DNA from 4 places in the Clostridium sp. MF28 genome. Region 4 is predicted to be linked to each of the others. Evidence: riboswitches for the same ligand, from Rfam matches in the RefSeq annotation. Region 4 holds a riboswitch; each other region holds the start of a gene.

Region 1 (6,107 bases), 3.0 Mb from region 4:
CAATAATCTGCTACCATATTGACAGCACCTTCATTAACCAAAATTTCACTAAGATTTGAAAGTATCCCTTTTATCTCTAAAGTTATTGTGTCAAGGGAATCAACCTTCACTTTAACATATTCTGGCCCTCTACCTCTATAATGCTTTATAATTTTAACTGTAACTTTTTTAATTTGTTCTTGCAATTCAAGATTTATAGCACTCATTTTCTATTTAAATCTCCTATTTTATTAACAAAATCCAGTTCTATAAATTTTACCTTGTCATAATATTTTAGTCAACTCTGAATGTTGATTGAATTTTTTATTTAAAGCTTTATTTCGACATATTTCTAACTAATCATCGTTTATTTTAAGTCTTTCATTTTTTCTTCAATGAGCTTATAATTGATATTATTAATTTAATCTATAACTAAACTATAGTATAATATTTAAATTCAAATGTTTATTAATATAAATTTTCCCGCAGGAGGTAAATATAAAATGATAAGTACAGCTATATTAACTATAAGTGATAAAGGCTACAACAATCAACGAGAAGATCTAACTGGTCCAGCTATAAAAGATATTCTACCAAGTGATAAGTTTTCTGTAGATTATTATAAAATAATCCCTGATGAAGTTGAAATGATAAAAGAAGAACTAATATATCTTTGCGATTCCTTAGGTATTAATATGATCTTAACAAATGGTGGAACAGGTTTTTCAAAGAGAGATGTTACTCCAGAAGCCACAACAAGTGTTATCGAAAAATTAGTGCCTGGTATCCCTGAAGCAATGAGAAGTGCTTCACTAAAAATAACTCCTAAAGCTATGCTTTCAAGAGCTGTTAGCGGAATTAGGAAAAGTACCTTAATAGTAAATTTACCTGGAAGTCCAAAAGGCGCTGTAGAAAATCTAGAAGTTATACTGCCAGCCCTTCCTCATGGAATTGATATTCTAACAGGTGAAGCTTCTGAATGCAGTAGATAATATTGAATTTAGATTTATACGATAATCCACCGAAAGTAGAAACATTCTTATTTCGCAGGACTATGAAAATTTTGCTGAAAGTGATAACTTGCACAACAGTGTAATAGCAAAACTATGTTATAAAATAAAACACCCATGAAAATCCTAATTTCAGATTTTTGTGGGTGTTGTCATATTTTTTAAATTTTAAATTTAAATACCTCTTGTTTTAGTTTTTCCGAACTTGTTTTAGCTTTTAATGCCTCTTCCAATACATCATTAGATTGAGTAGTTATATTTCCGACTTTATTTGCTATATCTGAAACTCCCCTTGCACCTTCATTAGATGCATCTGCTACATTTTCTATGGTTTCTAGTATATTTTCTACAGAATAATAAAAGTTCTTTCGAAGTTATACCTAACTCAGAGGAAAATTCTTTATAATATAACGCATCATTATTATATTCATGACTTGCATTAACTAAAGTTTCGTAATCTTTTAATATTCTGTTTTCCATGAAACTAAGCATATTATTAGAATTATTAGTTAAATCTTCAACCGAAGATAATATAATTGACGTTGTATTTTGCATCTTATTTATAGTTTCATTAGATTGTTCTGCCAGCCTTCTTATTTCTTCTGCTACTACGCTAAATCCTTTGCCAGCTTCTCCAGCTCTTGCTGCCTCTATTGCTGCATTAAGTGCAAGTAAGTTAATTTGTGAAGTTATTTGAAGTATAGATTCCGATAATACATTTATTTTCTCCACAGCTTTAGCTTTTTCAACGGATTGCTTCAATTTAATACCTGTTTCTTTAAACACTTTTTCAGTTTCCTTTTGATTATTTTTTGAAGTTCCCATAATATTTTTAGCTTTTTCACTTACTTGATTTGATTTCTCTTCAATGTATTGTGATTTTTCAGCTATAGAATTAACTATAATTCCTATTTCCTTTGAAGTTCTTGACATCTCTTCTGCAGATACTGCACTCTCTTCTATACTCGCTGAAATTTCTTCTGTAATTGCTGAAACTTCTTCAACATCATTATTTAGATGCTTCACTTTATCATTTACTGTATCATTAACAGTATTCATATCTTTAGATACAATTGCTACATCGTTTATCAGAGCTTTTAAAGAATTCTGAACCTTATCTATTGATATAGCTATATCCTCAATCTCATCCTTTGTTCTTATATTTATATTACTAGTTAAATCACCATCACTCATTTTACCTAAAACACTTTGTATTTTTACAATATTATTACTTAATTTCTTAGAATATAAATAAATCATAACAAAAGCTAAAATACTCACAATAACTATTGTTAGAATTGTTGCATTTAGCAACGCACTTCTCATGCCTTCAAACATACTTGAGTCTACATCTACTCCAGCAATAGCTATAACCTTTCCTTCTGAATTTTTAATTGGTGCATAAGCAGAAATAAAAGTCCCATACTCATCTGTAAACGATTCATTTGTTACTACAACTTTATCATTAAAAGCTTCCTTCATGCCGCTATCCATAGTATAATCTTCTAAAAATTCAGATGCATCTACTGAAACATCAACTAAAAACTTAGCCTGTGTTCCTTGAACTCTTTCAAGTGTATAAAAATTCCTTGCAACGCTTTTTGATTTAGCCAAACTCATTGAATTTAATATATCTTGATATTCTACACTGTCATCTGATTGTTCTTTTATAAGCTTTTCAAGCTTGTCTCCATCAATAGAAACAGTTAAATCTGAAATACATTGAGTAACTGTTTGCCTAAGTTCCTTTTTAAATTTTTCAAACATAATCAGATTTACTGAAACTAAGATTATAGCTATAGATGATAAAATAACCAACATCATTCTTAATATTTTCTTCCCAAATTTACTCATACTCCACCCCTAAAAATATTGTTCTTTATATAATTTTTATAAATAATAAAGGCCAATTTAAACTAATCAAAAAAGAACTTATTAGTTTAAATTGGTCGACTGCACAGATAGCTCGAAATTCTTAAAATATCCACATAAAAAGAATTCTTCATAGCTCTCAATTACTATATTTCATTAATAATTGTCATTTTTTTAATATATATGTCATGTTATCATATAGATATTAAAAAATCAATAATTTAAATATATTGGTTAGCTGTCCAAATATTTAAATTTCCAAAAAATAGTTTAAACGTATTCTAAAGCTCATAATTTTTAACTGAACATCTTCAAAATACAAAAATAAACTAACGAAAATCCAAATTGTAGTTTCCATTGGTTTCATGATGGAGGCGAAATGCTACCTTTAAAATCCAACACTGAATTTAATCTCATTTTAATCCTCAATATATTACATATTAATGCCTTTGTTTATAAAATCAACTTATCTTTATTTCACTACAATAATCGCATTTCAATTTGAATTAGCCATTACTTATATCCTTGCATTTCATAACTTTTTTTATTTCTGCACTGGCATTGTATCTAATTTTATTTGGTCAGTTACAATCCTGTCTGTTATGGCACCCACTTTAAACATTCAGCATATAATAATAAATAACAAATGAAAAGAATCAAAGAAAAAAGGGAGTAGCAAAATGCATAAAGATTATAATTATTGTAATTGTGATAAGAACAATGAAAAAAAAGTTAAGGAATTCATTAATTCATTAGAGCATCAAGGTTGTATAGTTCAAGAAGGAGAATTAAAATATGTAGATATTTTAAAATATTGCAGCGAAGGTTTAGTCAATACTGCTTTGGGAAATAATGCAGGTGCTCCATATGCTCTTGCTCTAGTCCCACCTTCTCCTAATCAAGAGTCTTCTATAGAATTTATAGAAGAAGGAGTTCCCTACAAATTACGTCCTGATGAGGCTATTGTTTTAATCGGAAAAACACCACCTAAAGCATATTACTACAGTTTCAGAAGTTTTCTTTTCTTTGCCAAAAACAAAATAGGAAAAGATTATAGTGATAATACTACTGTAGGTAATAATCAAACCGGAAAATACCATATAATATTTGGCAGCCTAGGTGATACTATTAATAACTATAATATTAACACTGAAAATACACCTGATGGAACACTAGGATATCCCTATGATAGTTCTACAATTATTATTACAACTGCTGACCAATATATTAACCACCAAGTGCGGAAGGCTTTAATTAATTCTGGATTTAGTTCCGATATCATGAATAATGATAATATACCAGAGGGTCTTGTCAACTTAGGACTTGAAAGAGGTAAGGATACCTTTGCAATACTCATGAGAGCATCAATATGGGAAAATAGAGACATTGGACAAGAGTATTTAGATAATTTGGACAAATACTGGCATGTACTTCGAATTACACCTAAAAAGCCAATTAAAAACAACCATTCTTGGCCAGTACCTACACTTAAAATCCGTGAAACATGCAAAACAGAATTTAATCTACTACCACATGCTAGAGATGATTTAAATTATTTAAGGTATAAGATTCTTGAAAAATATTATAGTAATGACTATGAAGCTATAGATCTTAAAACTAATATTTGGGTTATGGAAAGCTTTGAAGGAATTCTAATGGATGTGAATGTACTAGGCGAAAGTAGAGATGCCTTGTACCTCCGAACAAACAATTTCGAATTAACATCTGATGATGATTTTGTAATCACCTACGGAGTTAATCACACCCAAACTGGAAAAGCAGTTTACTATAATTCTAGTTTCTATGGTGCTAAAAAACTTAACGGTGTTAGTGTTATTTACTCGCCTGATTGTGAAGGATCAGCAAATGAATTTTTTCCTAAAGATTGCGAAGTATCAAATAATTATTATGTGTATAAAATGGCCAGAAAAGGTTGTGGCGATTGTGTAGCTATTATCCCTTATAGTACAGGAAATCCAAAAGGGGCATGCTACGGAGTTAATAACTATCAAGAAGCATTTATAGCCTTTAGACTATATTTAAATCAAGAAACATTAGTTGGTCCAGCACCTTATGATGTCATTTGGGATCAGGCTATTTTATTTAAGAAAAAGAATCAATATTAAACAGTAATATAAAAGTTAGAAATGTATATTAATTTGCATTTCTAATTTTTTAGTTGAACTGCCTCCGATTTCGTGCAAAATGGAGGGCAATTTTAATTTACTCTTAATCATTTCATCAATTTATATATATAATTTTTCAATGTAATTCTAATACACGCTTTAATCGTTCGATATTTTGACACAAAATTTACTATATACTATTTCCTCACTTTATTTAAAGTAAAATGATTTAAGAAAAATATGTTTACAATTTCCAATATTTATTATAATATATATTAAACATATAGTTTTAGTCGGATATTATTACATAAGGGGGCATTAGTATGTTTATAGTTACTATAATTACATCAGTATTAATAACCTTAATACTAGTCGCAATAATTTTTAAATCAAATACTCAAAAATTATATACAATAAGTAATCATTTAGAAAAGATATCTAAAGGTGATTTAACAAAAACATTAACTTTAAACAGAATGGGGATTTTTAAAAAGTTTTCTTTAAATATAAATACATTTATCTTATATATAAGAAAATTTATAAATGAAACCGCAACACTTAATGATAAGTTAATAGATTATTGCAAAGATTTAGGAAAATATTCAAAAGAGGTTGAATTCGCTGCCAATAATACGACAACGGTAATAAATCAAATATCTACTGTTGTTGAAAATCAAACCAATGATATAGTACAAGCCAAGAATTTTATCGCAGAAATCGTTGAAGAAAATAAATCTATAATAAATAACGGAAGTTCAATTGAAGATATGTCTTATTACATGACACTTGAAATAAATAAAACAAATGAAATTTATGATCAACTGATACAAAAACTTAATAATTCTGCACTTTCTAATGAAAATTTAGCACATAAAACTAAATTACTATACGACAAAGTGTATACAATTCAAAGTATTTCAGATGCAGTAAACAGTATTAGTGAAAATACAACTTTGTTAGCGCTAAACGCATCCATTGAGCAGCACGAGCAGGAGAACAAGGAAAAGGATTTGCAGTTGTGGCAACCGAAATACAAAAACTTGCTAAAATATCCTCTGAACAATCAAAGGATATAAAAAATATAATAAGTGACATAAATAACATAATAAAAGATATATCC
Region 2 (6,107 bases), 1.2 Mb from region 4:
ATGAATGAGCAAATTTTAGGAGGAAATATTTATGGCACGTTTTACTTTACCAAGAGACATTTATCATGGAGAAGGAGCACTTGAGGCACTTAAAACTTTAAAAGGTAAGAAAGCTTTCTTAGTAGTTGGTGGCGGATCAATGAAAAGATTTGGATTTCTTAAACAAGTTGAAGATTATTTAAAAGAAGCAGGAATGGAAGTAGAATTATTTGAAGGTGTTGAACCAGATCCATCAGTGGAAACAGTAATGAAAGGCGCAGAAGCTATGAGAAACTTTGAGCCTGATTGGATAGTTGCAATGGGTGGAGGATCACCAATTGATGCTGCAAAGGCTATGTGGATATTCTACGAATACCCAGATTTTACTTTTGAACAAGCAGTTGTTCCATTTGGATTACCAGACCTTAGACAAAAAGCTAAGTTTGTAGCTATTCCATCAACAAGCGGTACAGCTACAGAAGTTACAGCATTCTCAGTTATCACAAATTATTCAGAAAAAATTAAATATCCTTTAGCTGATTTTAACATAACTCCAGATATAGCAATAGTTGATCCAGCACTTGCTCAAACTATGCCAAAAACTTTAACAGCTCATACTGGAATGGATGCATTAACTCACGCTATAGAAGCATACACTGCATCACTTCAATCAAATTTCTCAGATCCATTAGCAATTAAAGCTGTAGAAATGGTTCAAGAAAATTTAATCAAATCATTTGAAGGAGATAAAGAAGCTAGAAATCTAATGCATGAAGCTCAATGTTTAGCTGGAATGGCGTTTTCTAATGCATTACTTGGAATAGTTCACTCAATGGCTCATAAGGTTGGTGCTGTATTCCATATTCCTCATGGATGTGCAAATGCTATATTTTTACCATATGTAATTGAGTATAATAGAACAAAATGCGAAAATAGATATGGAGATATTGCGAGAGCCTTAAAATTAAAAGGAAACAATGATGCTGAGTTAACTGATTCATTAATCGAATTAATTAATGGATTAAATGATAGGTTAGAAATTCCTCACTCAATGAAAGAGTATGGAGTTACTGAAGAAGATTTTAAAGCTAATCTTTCATTTGTCGCTCATAATGCAGTATTAGATGCATGTACAGGATCAAATCCTAGAGAAATAGATGATGCTACAATGGAAAAATTATTTGAATGCACATACTATGGAACTAAAGTTAATTTGTAAGATAAATAAAGGCAATTTTTTTAGTTCATAATCTTATAGAGATAAAGTACGTTGTTTTACATTAAGAATCATATAACTTTAAAAAAGTTATTGAGATAAACAATTGAATAATTATTAAAAGAATCGTTACAACATTAATAAAACAACAATGGCTCTCAACCTCAGAGAGTCTTTGTTGTTAATAAGGCAATAAGGATGAAAATTCCAATTATCTGACTTACCTGATGTCTAGAAGCTGTAACACCCTGACTTCTTTTAGTGAGAGGCAACAGCTACATGACGATAGATAAAGCTCAGCTAAGATTAAGATGGAGATCAAGCTCTATCTAAGCAAGTTTAATTTGAAATTATCAATAGAATTTATAAGCGTAGGGGGTACTAAGAGTGTACAAAATTGTTAACAAAAGAGAACTTACCAATAACATATTCTTGATGGATATAGAAGCGCCTAGAGTTGCTAAATCAGCAAAACCAGGTCAATTTATAATTATAAAAAATGATGAAAAAGGAGAAAGAATACCTTTAACAATTGCAGATTATAATGCGGAAAAAGGTACAGTGGCTATAGTTTTTGCAGCTATAGGAAAAGGAACTAAGCAGTTAGCAGCATTTAATGTTGGAGATTATGTTTCTGATTTTGTAGGTCCATTAGGTGTACCAAGTGAATTTATTCATGAAGATCTAGAAGAATTGAAAAAGAAAAATATTATCTTTATTGCAGGAGGCGTAGGAGCAGCTCCAGTTTATCCTCAAGTTAAGTGGATGCACGAACATGGGATAGCTGTAGATGTTATTTTAGGAAGCAGAAATAAAGATTTATTAATATATGAAGAAGAATTAAAGGCAGTTGCTGGAAATCTTTACGTAACAACAGATGATGGTTCGTACGGTTTTAAAGGAACTGGTTCAGATATGCTTAAGGAATTAGTTAATAATCAGGGTAAGAAATATGACCAAGCTGTTATCATTGGACCAATGATAATGATGAAATTTACTTCAATGTTAACTAAAGAATTAAATATTCCAACTGTAGTAAGTTTAAATCCTATAATGGTTGATGGTACTGGAATGTGTGGTGCTTGTAGAGTTACTGTTGGAGGAAAGGTTAAATTTGCATGTGTTGATGGACCAGAATTTGATGGACATTTAGTAGATTACGATGAATCAATGAGAAGACAAGCTATGTATAAAACAGAAGAAGGAAGAGAATTATTAAAACATGAAGAAGGAAACACTCATAACCATGGTGGTTGTGGATGTAAGGAGGATAAGTAATAGAGATGAACGATAGAATGAAAAGAACACCTGTTACTGAACAAGCTCCAGAAGTAAGAGCAAAAAACTTTAAGGAAGTTTGTTTAGGATATAATGAAGATGATGCTATAAAAGAAGCAAATAGATGTTTAAATTGTAAGAATCCTAAATGTGTTGAGGGATGTCCAGTATCAATCAATATTCCAGGATTTATATCAAAGGCTAAAACTGGAGATTTTGAAAGTGCTGCTAAAGAAATAGCAAAATATAGTGCACTTCCAGCGGTTTGTGGAAGAGTATGTCCACAAGAAAATCAATGTGAAGGTAACTGTGTACTAGGAATTAAAGGTGAAGCTGTAGCTATAGGTAAATTAGAAATGTTTACCGCAGACTGGTCAAGAAAAAATAAAGTAGATTTATCACAAACAGAACCTTCTAAAGGGAAGAAAGTTGCGGTAATTGGAAGTGGCCCTGCTGGTCTTACTTGTGCAGGAGACCTAGCTAAAAAAGGTTATGATGTAACTATATTTGAAGCACTACATGAAGCGGGTGGAGTTCTAGTTTATGGAATACCTGAATTTAGATTACCAAAGGATGATGTTGTTAAAGCAGAAATTGAAAACATAAAGAAGCTTGGAGTAACAATTGAAACTAATGTAATTGTGGGAAGAACAATAACTATAGATCAATTAATTGAAGATGAAAATTTTGAAGCTGTATTCATTGGATCAGGAGCAGGTCTTCCAAAGTTTATGGGAATACCAGGAGAAAATGCAAATGGTGTATTTTCAGCTAATGAGTTTTTAACAAGAGTAAACTTAATGAAAGCTTTTAAAGAAGAATATGATACTCCAGTTAAAGCAGGTAAAAAAGTTGCTATAGTTGGCGGAGGAAATGTTGCTATGGATGCAGCAAGAACTGCTTTAAGACTTGGTGCAGAAGCTCATATAGTATATAGAAGAGGTGAATCAGAGCTTCCAGCAAGAGCAGAAGAAGTACATCACGCTAAAGAAGAAGGAGTAATATTTGATGTTTTAACTAATCCAACAGAAATCTTAACAGATGAAAATGGATGGGTTAAAGGAATGAAATGCGTTAAAATGGAACTTGGAGAACCAGATGCTTCAGGAAGAAGAAAACCTGTAGTTAAGGAAAATTCAGAGTTTGTGTTAGACGTAGATACAGTAATAATGTCACTTGGAACTTCACCAAATCCATTAATTTCATCAACTACTAAAGGTTTAGAAATCAATGGTAGATCTTGTTTAGTTGCTAGTGAAGATGGATTAACAACTAAAGAAGGTGTTTATGCTGGTGGAGATGCAGTTACTGGTGCTGCAACTGTTATTTTAGCAATGGGAGCAGGAAAGAAAGCTGCTGCAGCAATAGATGAATATTTAAGTAGATAGCATTTAACATATTATATATTAAGAAGATTAGTTACAAGGAAATATAGATGTAACTAATCTTTTTTTGTTTATAATTTTAGACGATATTTAAGAAAAGTTATTTTTAAAATAAAAATAATGTCTCTATAAAAAGAGGAAATAATCTTAAAATTTCCTTAAAAATCTCTAATTTAGTATTCTTAATGATATTATTTGTTGATTTTATTATAGATTGATGATAATATTTCATATATATGAAATGAGTACATATTAATGTATTATATTACAATTGGAAGCTATGAAGAATTCTTTCTAAGTGGGCACTTTAAGGGTTTGGAGCTAGTTGTGCAACCGACCAATTAAGATTAATTAATTATTTTATTAGTTAGTTTTAATTGGTTTTTTATGTGAAAAAATTTACTTGATTTATATATAAATAAGAACTTATATATCTTAAGTTTAAGCATTACGTAAGTAAGCTCATTGAGAGAAGATTTCAATTTTTATGAATTACAATTATACTACAGCTACAGTAAGGGTTAAATTAAGAGGTATATAAGTATTAATGAAGGGGATGAGACTGTTATGGATATTTTTGTAGCTAGACAGCCTATATTTAACAGGAAAAATGAAGTTGTTGCATATGAACTTCTATTTAGAAATGGACAAAATAATTTCTATAACAATACTAATGGGGATGAAGCAACTTTAAAGGTTATAGCTAATACATTTTATACATTTGACTTCAAAGATATTACTGATAACAAGAAGGCATTTATAAATTTTACTGAAGAATTGATAAAGAAAGAAATAGCAACCATACTTCCTAAAGAATATGTTGTGATAGAAATTTTAGAAAATATAGAACCAAATGATGAAATTGTGGATGCGTGTAAAAGACTTAAGAAAAGAGGATTTATATTAGCATTAGATGATTTTGTATTCCATACTAAATATATTAAATTAATAGAAATAGCTGATATTATAAAGATAGATTTTAAAATCACTACAGGGGGAGAAAGAAAGAAAGTATTTGAACTAAAAAAAATAAATAATAAAATAAAGTTTTTAGCTGAAAAAGTAGAGAACAAAGAAGAATATGATGAGGCTTTGAAACTAGGATATTCATACTTTCAAGGATATTATTTTAGTAAACCAATAGTGCTTTCCAGAAAAAACATTCCGACTAACAAAGATACAGCAATAAAAATTTTAAAGTTAATTAATAAAGACGATTTTGATTTTAATAAATTAGAGGAACTAATAATAAAGGATTTAGGTTTATCATATAAAATAATCAAATTGATAAATTCGTCTGCATACTGCCTAAAGAATGAAGTAAGATCTATAAAATATGCTATTGCACTTTTGGGAAGAAAAGAGATTATAAAATGGTTATATGTAGTTCTGCTAAATGATCTAAAGGAAAATAACACAGATGAACTTATAAAAGTCTCATTGCAGAGAGCGAAGTTATGTGAATTAATATGTAATATGAGTGAGTATAAAAATAATGTTTATTCAGCTTATATGGTAGGATTATTTTCAGTTATGGACGCAATTTTAAATTGTTCAATTGAAGTGATCTTAAAAGAATTATATATAGATGATGAAATAAAGGAAGGACTAATTGAAAAAGATAATTACTTGAATAAAATATTGAAATTGGCTATTAACTATGAAAAGGGTCAGTGGGAAAATGTTGAGTTTTATACTAAGGAAATAGGGGTTAATGATAATAAGCTTGCAGAAGCCTATATAGATGCTATAAAATGGGCAGATGATGTTGTGAGTTAAAAAAATAAGGGGCTGTTGCAAAACTAACATAGTTAGTTTTGTAGCGGCTCATTTTTTTAGATATAAAAAATGTGAATTCCGAAGAACTCACATTCATTGTATAATTTACTTATGCTAAAAACCAAATTACACAATAAAGATTATACTGAGATTAATGATAATTTTCAACTTATATTACCATTAAATCTAGAAAATTTAATACCATCAGATGATTCAGTCCGCTTGCTAAGCCATGTATTGGAGGGATTAGATTACACGAAGTTGTATAAGGCGTACTCTTCCGTTGGAAGAAAACCGGCAGTGGAACCTAAAATTATGTTCAAAATAATATCATATGCTTATTCTCAAAATATTTATTCAAGCAGGAAAATCGAAAAAGCATGCAAAAGAGATATAAATTTTAAGTGGTTACTTCAATGTTATAAGGCACCGGATCATGCTACAATCAGTAGATTTCGTAAAGACTATAT
Region 3 (6,107 bases), 630 kb from region 4:
TCAGATACTGCAATGTCTTTATTTTTTTTCAATATAGTTGATGTTGCCACCTTTAAATATGGATATCGCCTTTGCCTAGAGTTTGCTATGTTTAATTCTTTTCTTAAATTGGTTATTGATTCTCTAGCTACACCCAAGAATTTAGCCATTTGAACATCAGTCAGTGGATTTTTTTTATTTTCGGTATTAATGATGTTTATAAGTTTGTTTTCTAAATCCATAATAATATCTCCTCTCGCAAATTAAATATAGCAACTTCCATGCCATACTTAATTCTTTTTTGTAATTTTATCCTAAGCATTGTATTTACTAGCATTTATTAAACCCTTTACATTTTAATCAAATATACATTTTGTATAGTAAGTAATTAACAAAATGTATATTTAGAATTAATGATATAGAAGTTATTATAATTTTACTATAATATCACTTAACTATATAATTTTGATCTAATGTTAACTTGAAAATTGAATTTTATAGTATATAATTGGTATTATAATTTAGTTGCATAGGGGGTATTCAATTTGAAAACATTTACTACCGAATCTATAATTAATCACTCTTGTAAGAAAATATTTAATACTTTTGTAAAATCTGCAAAGGCAAACTTTCCTGACTTTAAAGAAAAAAGAGCTGTTGGAACCTATTCTAAGCAAAAGAAGAATAAAAGATTTAGGGTTGAAATAACTGCATTTGAAAGAGATAAAATCTACGAAATAACTGCTAGAAATAGAAGAGAATCCTTTATAACTAGATATCAACTTATTCCTATTTCTGAAAATGAGACTAAACTCATTTTTACTGAGATAGAAAGTGATAGAAACATATTTGGAAAAATAAATTCTGCATTAACTTCTTTACTTTTAGGTAAACGTCAACCTGATGAATTTAATACTTTTATAAAGAACTTAGAAAAATCATTAGCTTCCTAATCAACATATTTTAATCTTTCATATAGAAAGCATTGTCATTAATAAATTGTTTCTAATAAAAACTACTTTAACTTTTAATGACAATGCTTTTTATAATTCATATATTCTCCACTTTTATACTAAGTGAATTAGGAATAAAAAAACTTTATTAAGCTGCAGTATCTATTTACAAATTATCAGTGTGCCTAAAATACACATAAAAATAAGATAGGACTAGTTTTATCACATAGCCTATCTCGAAAACTTGTTGATATTGTAATATCTATTTTATATATTTATTTACTAATCTAATCTCCAGTTTTTACTTAGAAATTGCTTTTCTATACATTATAGATATAAATTTATTTCCGCTTTTATTTATTCATGTATTTGAATTATTATATTTCTTCTATTGCCAACAGTCTAGGGTTACTCCCCTCTTGTATTTTAATATATACTTTTGCCATCTTCATTTGTAAATCTTTTATTACTGTTTTTACTCTACATATAAAATAATAATCTTCAATTCCATTTGTAATTACTGCAACCGGATTGAACTTCCATCCCTTTATGCCATCTAGTGCTTTTCTAAGCATTTGTTTGTCTTCTATTGTAATTTTATCTTTAATTTTTAATTCTTCAATTTCTCTTAACATAAATATCAAACTCCCTTCCTATGAATATACTATTATTTTTTCTTGTCAGTTCTTTGTCAAACATCTTAATCATTTCTTAATATATTGTTAAAAAAAAATAACTAATAAATTAATAGTATTAAACGATATAAATCTGTCCCAATAAACTCAAAATATTAGGCAGCATGTGAGCTAATTTAACCGAAAAAAACTAGTATGCTCTATACTAGTTTTTTCAAATCTTTTGCATTACATAATAAAAAATCACACTCTTATTTATAAACAATGTGATACGTTAGCGTGATATTTACCTTAAATATGTACATTGGGAAATCAGTTTTCCAAAACTCTTCTGACTGATTGTATTAATCTTTCATTTCTAAATGGTTTAACAATGAAATCTTTGGCTCCAGTTTTTATGGCTTTAATAACAATATCGCCTTGTCCCATTGCAGAACATATAATCACCTTCGCATTAGGATTAATCTCCATAATTGATGATAGTGCACTAATTCCATCCATTACAGGCATTGTAATATCCATTAGTATTAAATCAGGATTTAATTGCTTATATTTTTCAATCAACACTTCTCCATTTTCTGCCTCATCAACTACTTGATATCCTTCTTTTTCTAAGGAATTCTTTAAAGTAACTCTCATAAATCTAGCATCATCACAAATTAAAATTTTGTCATTCATTTCATTTTCCTCCTATTCATTTCAAATAGGCAAAGACTTGCAACTGGCTGCCATCCTTTCAAAAGGAAAAGGCCCTCTAGCTTTGCGTCACAGTTTTTCAACTGCTTTGCCAATTTAATATTAAATTTAACATTAAATATATCGTACTTTTAAATAAAAACTTTATTTTGCTTATCTAACGTTTATTGTTAATGTAGTATTGTTAAACTTCCATAGATTATTATCCTAATTAGCATTTATCTACTTTTTATACAATTATTATCGTTACATTTCACTAAGTTTTAAACTTTTCATAATAATTCTTTTTCTTAATATACTCAGCAATAAGCTATATTTTTCACTCCTTAATTGAAGTGCGAAGAATTATCTATTACTATTTAGAATTATTTGATGTTAGCCTTCATATAATTAAAAGAAACCTCTTGAATGTTATTTGTTTCTCATTTAGTTACTCTCCATTCATAATCTTTTTTTATTTTAACCTATTCACTAGCCCCTTCACTTTAGGGGCTATTTTATTTTAAGATAAAGTAATACTTATCTATATCAAAATATGTAAAAAACTAAATCCTCTAACTATATGAATCTACAGTCAGAGGATTTTTAATTAATTATATTCAGAAAAGTCCCTTTAGTACTTAATAAAGCATACTTTCATAACCACTATCTGAATTCTAAATCCACCATTCCACTCATCTTCGCTTAGGCTAAAAAGTTATGTTTAATTTAACTTATCTGTTTATTCATAGAAATTTCTAGTAAACTTTTTCGTCTAATTCCAAGCCATAAGGCAATTCCTATGAGACATGAGAGTCCTTCTGTAGCTGTCATAGCCCAAATAACACCATTAACAGCAAATAGCAAGTTTCCTACAATCAGAATAGGTACAAATAAAACACCCCTCACCGCGGCCATAATATTTGATTTCACACCATCACCTTGAGCTTGAAAAATTCCAGTAAAAAATTCACATAGGGCAGCAAAAACAGTTGAGGAAAGTTGAGCTATAAGGGTTATTTGACCAATGGCAATAACATTAGGATCAATACTGAAGATGCCAATAATCTGTAACCTGAGTGCAAATAGAACTGCTCCTAAAGTTAATGTTAAACCAAGCATATACAATATAGTTTTCTTAACAATTTCCATGAGACGCTTTTGGTTATTTGCAGAGTAAGCAAATGCAATTAGTGGTACAACTCCCATTGCAAAGCCCATACCAATACAATCTACAATTTGGACAACTCTTTGTGCGATTCCAAATCCCGCCACAACACTATCTCCATAAATCATAGAATAATTATTGAATAGCAGGCTTATGATAACAAAAAATCCACTCATTAATAAAGCTGAAACTCCAACCTTAAAAATCTCACCATAAATTTCTTTACTTGGTTTAAAGTCCTTAATTGACAAGCTCTGAACAGTACTCTTCTTTTGCAAATAATATATAAAATACAAAACGGAAACTATATTACCACAAACAGAGGCTAGTGCTGATCCCATAACATTCATATTTAGAACGAAAATGAAAAAGGGATTAAGTATTATATTAATAATAATACCTGCTATGGTACCAGTCATAGAAATAGTGGATGCACCCTCTGCACGTACAGCTGCGTCAAGCGCCATATTAACAATGATAATTGGAGCTCCAATAACAAGTACCATAACAAAATTTCTTGTATATTGTAACGTTTCGCCACTTGCTCCTAAAAGCGGCAAAATAGAGGATAAAAAAGGCAGACATATCATCATAAGAATAATACCCATAAGCATTGATGACCAAAAGTTAATAGAACTAACTTTTCGGGTATTGTCTGTATTGCCTTCACCTAAAAGTCTTGATATATATGTTCCAGAACCTACTCCAAACATTTGTCCAATTGCCATTAATACTAATGAAAATGGTAATGCCAGTATCACTGCCGCCATCATTGCAGTATTATTAAGTTTACCAACAAAAAAAGCATCGATGATATTATATACAACTGATGCGATACTACTTAGTATCATAGGAGTAGCCATGTGTATTATTGCTTTTGTAACAGGTGCCTTTTCAAGATAGTAGAGTGATTTTTCATCTATATTTTCTGTGTTTTCCATATAAAAAACTCCTTTCGCATTGTATTTAAGTAATAAAATTTGCCTTAACAATAATATTATTTCTAAAGCCCGTTTGGCTTCTACAAAACATAGTATATGTCTGCAATTTAAACTAAACTTAAATGGAACTTAAACTCAATGTAAACAAAAAATTACAGTCTGTTAATTCAGACTGTAATAATGAACATATTTAGCTTCTATTTGCGCATTATCAAAAAAATAACAAGTCAATCTGCCTGAATATTAGGACTTGTTATTTTCTTTCATATACCTTAGGCAGCCAAATAATAAATTCTGTACCTTTTCCAATTTCACTTGTAAGAGATATTTTCCCTCCATGTAAGTCAATAATCTTTTTTACTATTGAAAGTCCAAGTCCGTTTCCACCCAAAGAACGATTACGAGCTTTATCTGCTTTATAAAACCTCTCGAAAATCCGCGGTTGATCTTCCGATGAAATACCTATACCTGTATCGGAGACTTTACATTCGACCCCGTCTTCATTGTTATATAAGTTAACACCTATATTTCCGTTTTCTGGCGTAAATTTAATAGCATTATTAAGCAAATTTATAAATACCTGACTTAATAAATCTTCATCCCCATATATGATAGTTTCTTCAAGAGAAATATCAAGTATTATATTTTTTGCCGACCACTGTGGTTCTAACATAAGTAAAACACTTTCAATTTGCTTGTTTATTTCATATTTCTTTAAGTTTAAATTATTGTCTTCTGATTCCAAATTAGATAATCTTAATAGATTTTCGCTTAATTTAGATAATCGTTTACTTTCAGTTTCTATTATGCTGGCATAATGTGATATCTGATCCTTATCTAAACTTCCTTTTTTTAACAGAGTAGCAAACCCTGATATAGAAGTTAATGGTGACTGTATTTCATGTGACACATCTGATATAAAATCTTGGCGTAGTTTCTCCAAAGACCCTAGCTCTTTTGCCATTCTGTTGACATTGTCTGCTACCTCATTAAAAGGATCGAGTTCATTTGTTTTAACAAGTACATTGAAATCACCAGAAGCTATCTTATTCATGGCTTCAACAGCTCCGCTTAATATTGGAAAATGTGAAAGATCAAATTTTTTATGTTTATTAGCGAAGCGCCAGTGCATATATATAAGTGCTTTCCAACCTAGAAAATATATCACAACAGAAGTTAAGCTTTGAACAATAAATATTATATGTAGAGGAATGCTTTCTGACTTACCGAAAATAAATATACAAATATAATATCCACTAGTAAGACCAAGTAATGTTATAATAAAAATCAGTATTAGTGAAAAAAAATACCTGTTTCCTTCCCTCACTTCACTTCCTCCACTCTGTAACCAAGACCCCTAATAGTAGCAATTTTGAACCTGTAAATATCAGACTGAAACCTCTCTCTAAGACGATTTATATGAACGTCAAGTGTTCGTTCGTTTCCTTCAAAATCAAAACCCCAAACCTCTTCTATGAGCCTGTCACGGGAAAGGGTTTTACCCGGATAACTTCCAAGCATGAATAAGAGTTCAAATTCCTTCATAGGTATATCGAATTGTTCATTATTACTAATGACTGTATAACTACTTTTATCCATCACTAAATTACCAATATTAATAATCCGCGAAGCAGCTACTTTATAACGCCTCAAAAGAGCTTTTATTCTAACAAGCAACTCATCAATCTCGAATGGTTTTGTTAAATAATCATCTGCACCAAGTTCAAAGCCCTTTACTTTTTGGGAAAGCTCGCTT
Region 4 (6,107 bases):
AACTCCGCAGAATTCAATCTGGTCTAATACACCATTAACTTCTGCCACTTTTCTTAGGTATTCATTGCTACCACTACCAGCCAATTTATATTTAAAACACTTACCCCTTTTCTTCAATTCAGCCAGTGCCTTAATAACGTATTTCTGTCCTTTATACAATACGTCAATCTGTGCAAGAGTTCCTAATACTATTTCACCACTCATATTTTCAATTTTATTTATACGTTTTTCAAGGACGTTTTCGTCAGTTTCCTTCAATTCAACATCAGAACAATCAATCCATTTTCCGTTACATGGATATCTTCTTTCAAGAAACTCCTTTGTTACATAAACTGCATAAGGTGCTCTCTTCAGTTCTCTCTTTGTAGAAATGGTCATTCTAGGTGCAACTAATTTTCCTTTCCAACTGTGATTCCAATAAGCATCCCACGGACAGCCTACCGATTCTACCAAATAAGGTACATTATACTTTCTTGCATAATAGATTGCCTGCTCCGCAATTTTGCTATGAAGTTTCACAATCAATGCATCAGCATTTTTTATTTCTTCTTCCATCATTGCCTTTGTTTCTCTTGAAAGCATAAGGGACCCATCAGAAACCGGTTTTATAGTAATCGCTGGATTTTTTAATTCAAATAACTGTGTGTCATATGGCTGTTTTTCAATTGCACGGCAAAAGATTGTCAGTTCATCAAAAAATTCCATATATCTGTCTGTGATAGTATCTCGCAATCCTCCTAGTGTGAAATATTTACCATCTATTTTTCTTAATTTATGGTCATGAGCAAATACTAGTTTCATTCGATCTTTCCTTTACTTTCTACAGGCTTCAATTAATTCCGCACGGGATGATTCAGCCATTATTCTATAATTATTAATTTTATTCTTTACTTCAGACTCATTCTCAGTTAATGCCTTAAATTTCTTCTTCAAAAGTTCCGCACGAACATCTCCGATTTCAATCACAAAATCATCAAGACCAATATCATGCATGATTCCCTGAGATTTATTTCCTGTATATGCAATTGCAATTCCTGGAGTATCACTGCCAAAAGAAAAAATAACTGAATGGAAACGTGTTCCTACAATATAATCACAATAACTATATATGGTTTTAAGATCATAGCAATCATATGAGGTATCCGAAATAAAGCGATATTTCTCATCACTTACCATGGCGGTAACATCTTTAATACAAGCACCATCATTTTCATGTGCATTAACCGCCAATGTATGCTCCACTATTACCGGCATATATCCTTGATCATAAAGCCATTCAAAAAAAGCAGCCATTTCTACTTTAAAAATTTTATAAGCTAGCTCTGGATCAGTTGCAGATGGAAAACGATATGGACGCATTGTTATTGCAACCAATTTTCTATCTGTTGGAAGATTATATTCTCTAAAGATTTTCTCTTTAACAAGCTCAGCCTTTGGTAATGTAAAAGCCAAGTCTGGACAATTGATAATATCTAATCTCAATTGATTCTTCACCATATCTTCAGATAGTGTTTCTCTAGAAGTAAGAACCTTACACTTTTTAAGAGCTGCCCTTGCAATGTTTTTTACGAACGGCCCCTTAAAAGGACCAAACGAATTAGGCATAACATAAACTGGCTTTTTCAGTTTATGTGCAAGCAACATAGGATATACCCAAAAATACATGCTATAGGTTGAATACAAGCCTCCATAAGTCTGCAGTAATCCGCCACCTTTCATAAATACTGCCTCGCTCTGCTCCATTATCTTAACAGCATACCTTTTCTCTTTACTTAAAAACAACTTTGCTAATTCTCTTGTAGGGCTCCAGAGAATTAAAAGACTTCCAATTAAGTCAAATATAGATACAATCCCCCACATAATCTTCAGTTTTTTTGTATAACTTATATTTTCTTTGTTTTTAAATTTTCTAGAAGGATGCTCAAGAATCGGTTGAATTATTTTTAAGCCTTTTCCTTTACTCTGCTCGATAGGCTCATTTCTTTCTGAAGTCAGATAAAATTCACCATTAAATCCGCAATCCTCTGCGAATCGTTTAGTCTCCCATACAAGTGCTTGATCTCCTCTGTTTAAATCCGAACATCCAGGTATAATCACATATTTATTCATTCCTCGTAAATCCTTTCTATTAAAATATGAATTCGTATTTTAATCTCATCCTTTTCCATTTTTTACCGCTAAGATTCAAATGACTCCCATCTACGCTATAGCCTTCATTACTTATTGTACCTTTACAAATTTATTCCAGCTTCGGCGACTGGATTCCAATCTATGAATCATTCTAATCAATACCCACCCTCATCTGAGAAAACTATGAATCCATGCTCTAAGCCTTCTTGAAATATAGAAATACTTTTGAGAATACAAAACTCAGAGAACTCATTTTGCGCTCATGGAGCAATTATCTTTAACGAATACCCGTTTCATGCATGTCATTCTGGTTATAGGCTTCAGGACTGCGTGGGATTGATAGGTGGTGTTATCTCAATAAAGAATCTTTCTGTACCAAGCGCTCCAAAAACCTCATCTTTTTCCCTTCATACTCATATACTCCTCCTAGAATTGTTTTTTCGTAAATTTCAATGTATGATCTTGCTTGAGCCTTAATATCATAAAGTTCAAACATGTCATTGTAAGCCTTTTCTACATATTCCTGTGCTCTTCCTTCTCTTATCGCATTAATTCCCCTAACAAAATCCTCAACAGAATCACTGACATAACCATTATCACCATTGTGGATAACATCATTATTTCCGATCACATTATTAATCACACAAGGCTTCTTCATATACATGGACTCAAGCAAACTCATCGGCAAGCCTTCCCACAAAGAAGTCAGGATAAATGCATCTGCATTCATAGACATTCTTAACGCCTCTCCTCGCTCAGTCCACCCGGTAACTTCAATATTAGGTGCTTTTAATTCTTCTCTTAGTTCACCCTCACCAATCCAAAGAAACTTTACATCCGGCATAGCCTCCGCAACCTTATTAAATAGCGCAGGATTCTTCTGATGGCAAATACGCCCCAGCGTAAACACTGTATAAGGATGTTCTTTCACTTCCACCTGATCAATCATCTTCTGCAAATCATTTAGATTGACTGCGTTGTTTACATAAGTAGCACGCTTGGTAAGTTTCAAAGTCTCTTGATGCTCACCCTCGCTGCAACTGATGGTCGTGCATTTTCTTTTAGCACATACAGCTTCAATTATCTTAAACATCATTCTCTTTGCAAATTTGTAGTTCTGCATCAAGAAACTATAACCATGAGGCGTATAAAACAAAGGATTTTTCTTACCATTAAAAGCAAGTCTTCCAATTACCCCCGCTTTACTGCTGTGGAGATGAATAATATCTGGATTAACCTTCTTGACAATCGCTTTTACTTCTCTAAGAGCTTTTATGTCTTTCACAGGATTAATTACTCTACCAAAATTCTTAACCTCGATCAAATGGATTCTCTTATCGAAATTATCCTTATAATCTGATGGAGTCTGTGGACGTACCGCGTATGCAATGTACATATCATACTCATTAACTAGCTCATTAGCGAGATCAACGATGTATGTAAACACACCTCCGCCCATGGCTTCAACAATATATAAAATCTTCTTTTTCTTAGTCTCCATTATCCTCTACCCTTCGAATTCTTTTTCTATAAAATCTATGGACATTAAATAGTTGCTAACTCGATATAAATTTAGATGCCATTACCATATCTGAAACTTTTTTATTAAAATTACGACAATATTTCTCTATATTTATTGAGTCACAGATCAAACTCTGCCCAAATGAATCTATCTCGCATGTTCATCACCAAAAAACACCCCGAATGTTTTTAAAACTAACTTTATGTCAACTAGAGTATTTCTCTCTCTAACATACTTAACGTCTAATCTCATCCAATCTTCAAAGCCAATATCACTTCTTCCAGACACTTGCCAGTAGCAAGTTAGTCCTGGTTTAACTGTTAATCTTTCCATCATCCAATCTTCAAATTTCACTACTTCTTTTGGAAGTGATGGCCTCGGTCCAACTAAACTCATTTCACCTTTTAAGACATTAACTAATTGTGGCAATTCATCTATACTTGTTTTTCTTATGAATCTTCCTATTTTAGTTACCCTTGGATCTTCTTTCATTTTAAACATTGGTCCAGCCATTTCATTTTTAGCACTTAGCTTGTCCTTTAATTCTTCTGCATTGGCCACCATAGATCTAAATTTATACATCCTGAATTTTTTGCCATTTCTTCCGACTCTCTCTTGCGAAAAGATAGAATTTCCTTCTGATTCTAATCTTATTAAAATGGCCACAACTAAAAATATTGGGCTTAAAATTATAAGTCCAATAGATGAACAAAACACATCCATAGTTCTCTTTAAAAAACAATATCCTATTCTGCTGTCTTCCGTTTCCAGTTGTTCTTTAAACAAAACTTCCTCACTGTTAAATTCTAACTGCTGCATACTACTCCCCCTAAAGCTCATTATCACCAAACGAACAAATTTTCCCCTTATTATTCACAAAAAGCAACCAACCTTAACATAAATCAAAGCCGGTTGCACTAATAACTCACCATATATAAAGTGCCCAGATAAACATATGGATCAACGTCTCTCTATCACAGATTATACCACATAATTAATAATTTGTTAATATTGATTCGACAATCCATCTCATGAAATTTATCCCATTGTTAGACATTTAACAATAAATTTATCTTTTAAAAAATCCAAATATCGATTTCTTTTCTTTAATTTTCTCTCCTGAAAACTTTATCTCCCCATTATTTAGCATTTTTTCAGAACTATCTTTAAATACATCCTTGATTGTGCTTTTATTTATTAAATCCAAAGCCGTACTAAGACCAGTATTTCTTCTATTAATATTATGAGCATCAGACCCTATAAAGTTATATATCCCATTATTTAGAAGCACATTAGCTGTCCTTTGAACTTTTTCTCCAAATCTTCCATCTATACTTCCAGCATTTACTTGGAATAAATAACCTTCATTAATAAACTTATTAATATTCTTAGGATCTTGTATAATAGGAATATATCTTTCTGGATGTGCAATTACTGGTACTATATTTCTTACTTGAAGCTCATAAAGAGTGTCAAATATACTTTCATCAAACTTTCTCATCGGAAATTCAATCAGCATATATCTAGAATCATTTATAGTCCCAATATTCCCTTGTATATAGTATTCTATTATCTTTTCAGTATAATAAACTTCCTGACCACTATATACCTTTATATCTATGTTCTCTTTCACTAAAATATTATTAATTTCCTTCACATAATTCTTAACTTCATCAATTGTAGCTTCTCCATACTCAAGTAAATAATGAGGAGTAGCCACAATTTCTTTAACACCATCTTTTTCCGCATTTCTAAGCATCTCCAAAGTCATTTCCATATCCTTAGATCCATCATCAATCCCAGGTATTATATGCGAATGAATATCAACTATCATAACAATCCCTCTCCTCTAAAAATAAAAAATCAGTAAAAGCTTCCCTCTTCTTTCCGTAAATATACTCATAAAACTAATTTTCATAGATATCCAATTTAAATCTTCGACTTATTAGATAAACAAATTCGCTAGAAATTATAATTTTTATTCATAATCCACTTCAAGTAGATATCCATATTCCAAACCATATCTATGCCTGAATATATTCTATACTAGAAATAAAAATCTTGCTTTTGTGGAAGTGTTACATTAGAAGCTAAACTGTAATTATATATCCAATTTAAACCTCCGACTTATTAGATAAGCAAATTTGCTAGAACTTTAAATTCATGTCTTTACTAGAAATTGTAAATATATTTGTGGAGAAAACATTTGAAAATGAGCTGTTAAAGGTTCTTAGCTGTAGGTTGTTCGATTTTAGCTTGTGAAGTGAGAGTCCAAAATTTTATTTTGGGTTCTCGAACTTCCTCAGCGAATGTAATGAGTCGAGCTTCCCTAGGAAAGTCGGCGCATGCTAAAGTGGATACAACCTGCTGCTTAGAACCTTCAGCGATATTTTCATAGTTTTTCGGAATCAAAATATTTATAATTTCGGTAAGTTATGATATAAATCTAAGTTCA

What was found. A riboswitch is a leader RNA that binds a small molecule or an ion and turns the genes downstream of it on or off. The one in region 4 is predicted to bind cyclic di-GMP.
Region 1: it holds a riboswitch for cyclic di-GMP, as region 4 does, so the genes downstream of both, AXY43_RS07320 (methyl-accepting chemotaxis protein) here and AXY43_RS20425 (sugar transferase) in region 4, are expected to answer to the same signal.
Region 2: it holds a riboswitch for cyclic di-GMP, as region 4 does, so the genes downstream of both, AXY43_RS26040 (EAL and HDOD domain-containing protein) here and AXY43_RS20425 (sugar transferase) in region 4, are expected to answer to the same signal.
Region 3: it holds a riboswitch for cyclic di-GMP, as region 4 does, so the genes downstream of both, AXY43_RS17760 (response regulator) here and AXY43_RS20425 (sugar transferase) in region 4, are expected to answer to the same signal.

The regions. Positions count from the first base shown of each region.
Region 1 is NZ_CP014331.1:1,631,986-1,638,092, forward strand. It holds gene AXY43_RS07310 (Na-translocating system protein MpsC family protein) at 1-206, opposite strand, end outside; gene AXY43_RS07315 (MogA/MoaB family molybdenum cofactor biosynthesis protein) at 483-971, shown strand; gene AXY43_RS07320 (methyl-accepting chemotaxis protein) at 1,293-2,843, opposite strand; cyclic di-GMP riboswitch class II at 2,928-3,011, opposite strand; gene AXY43_RS07325 (hypothetical protein) at 3,542-4,987, shown strand; gene AXY43_RS07330 (methyl-accepting chemotaxis protein) at 5,311-6,063, shown strand; gene AXY43_RS07335 (methyl-accepting chemotaxis protein) at 6,006-6,107, shown strand, end outside.
Region 2 is NZ_CP014331.1:5,899,404-5,905,510, forward strand. It holds gene AXY43_RS26025 (iron-containing alcohol dehydrogenase) at 32-1,198, shown strand; gene AXY43_RS26030 (sulfide/dihydroorotate dehydrogenase-like FAD/NAD-binding protein) at 1,583-2,473, shown strand; gene gltA (NADPH-dependent glutamate synthase) at 2,473-3,861, shown strand; cyclic di-GMP riboswitch class II at 4,123-4,206, shown strand; gene AXY43_RS26040 (EAL and HDOD domain-containing protein) at 4,426-5,637, shown strand; gene AXY43_RS26045 (IS1182 family transposase) at 5,749-6,107, shown strand, end outside.
Region 3 is NZ_CP014331.1:4,024,837-4,030,943, reverse strand. It holds gene AXY43_RS17775 (sigma 54-interacting transcriptional regulator) at 1-221, opposite strand, end outside; gene AXY43_RS17770 (DUF3284 domain-containing protein) at 525-932, shown strand; gene AXY43_RS17765 (hypothetical protein) at 1,310-1,567, opposite strand; gene AXY43_RS17760 (response regulator) at 1,880-2,245, opposite strand; cyclic di-GMP riboswitch class I at 2,281-2,366, opposite strand; gene AXY43_RS17755 (MATE family efflux transporter) at 2,972-4,351, opposite strand; gene AXY43_RS17750 (sensor histidine kinase) at 4,605-5,678, opposite strand; gene AXY43_RS17745 (response regulator transcription factor) at 5,675-6,107, opposite strand, start outside.
Region 4 is NZ_CP014331.1:4,659,687-4,665,793, reverse strand. It holds gene AXY43_RS20440 (glycosyltransferase) at 1-801, opposite strand, end outside; gene AXY43_RS20435 (polysaccharide pyruvyl transferase family protein) at 814-2,109, opposite strand; gene AXY43_RS20430 (glycosyltransferase) at 2,480-3,631, opposite strand; gene AXY43_RS20425 (sugar transferase) at 3,800-4,471, opposite strand; cyclic di-GMP riboswitch class II at 4,550-4,632, opposite strand; gene AXY43_RS20420 (tyrosine-protein phosphatase) at 4,722-5,486, opposite strand.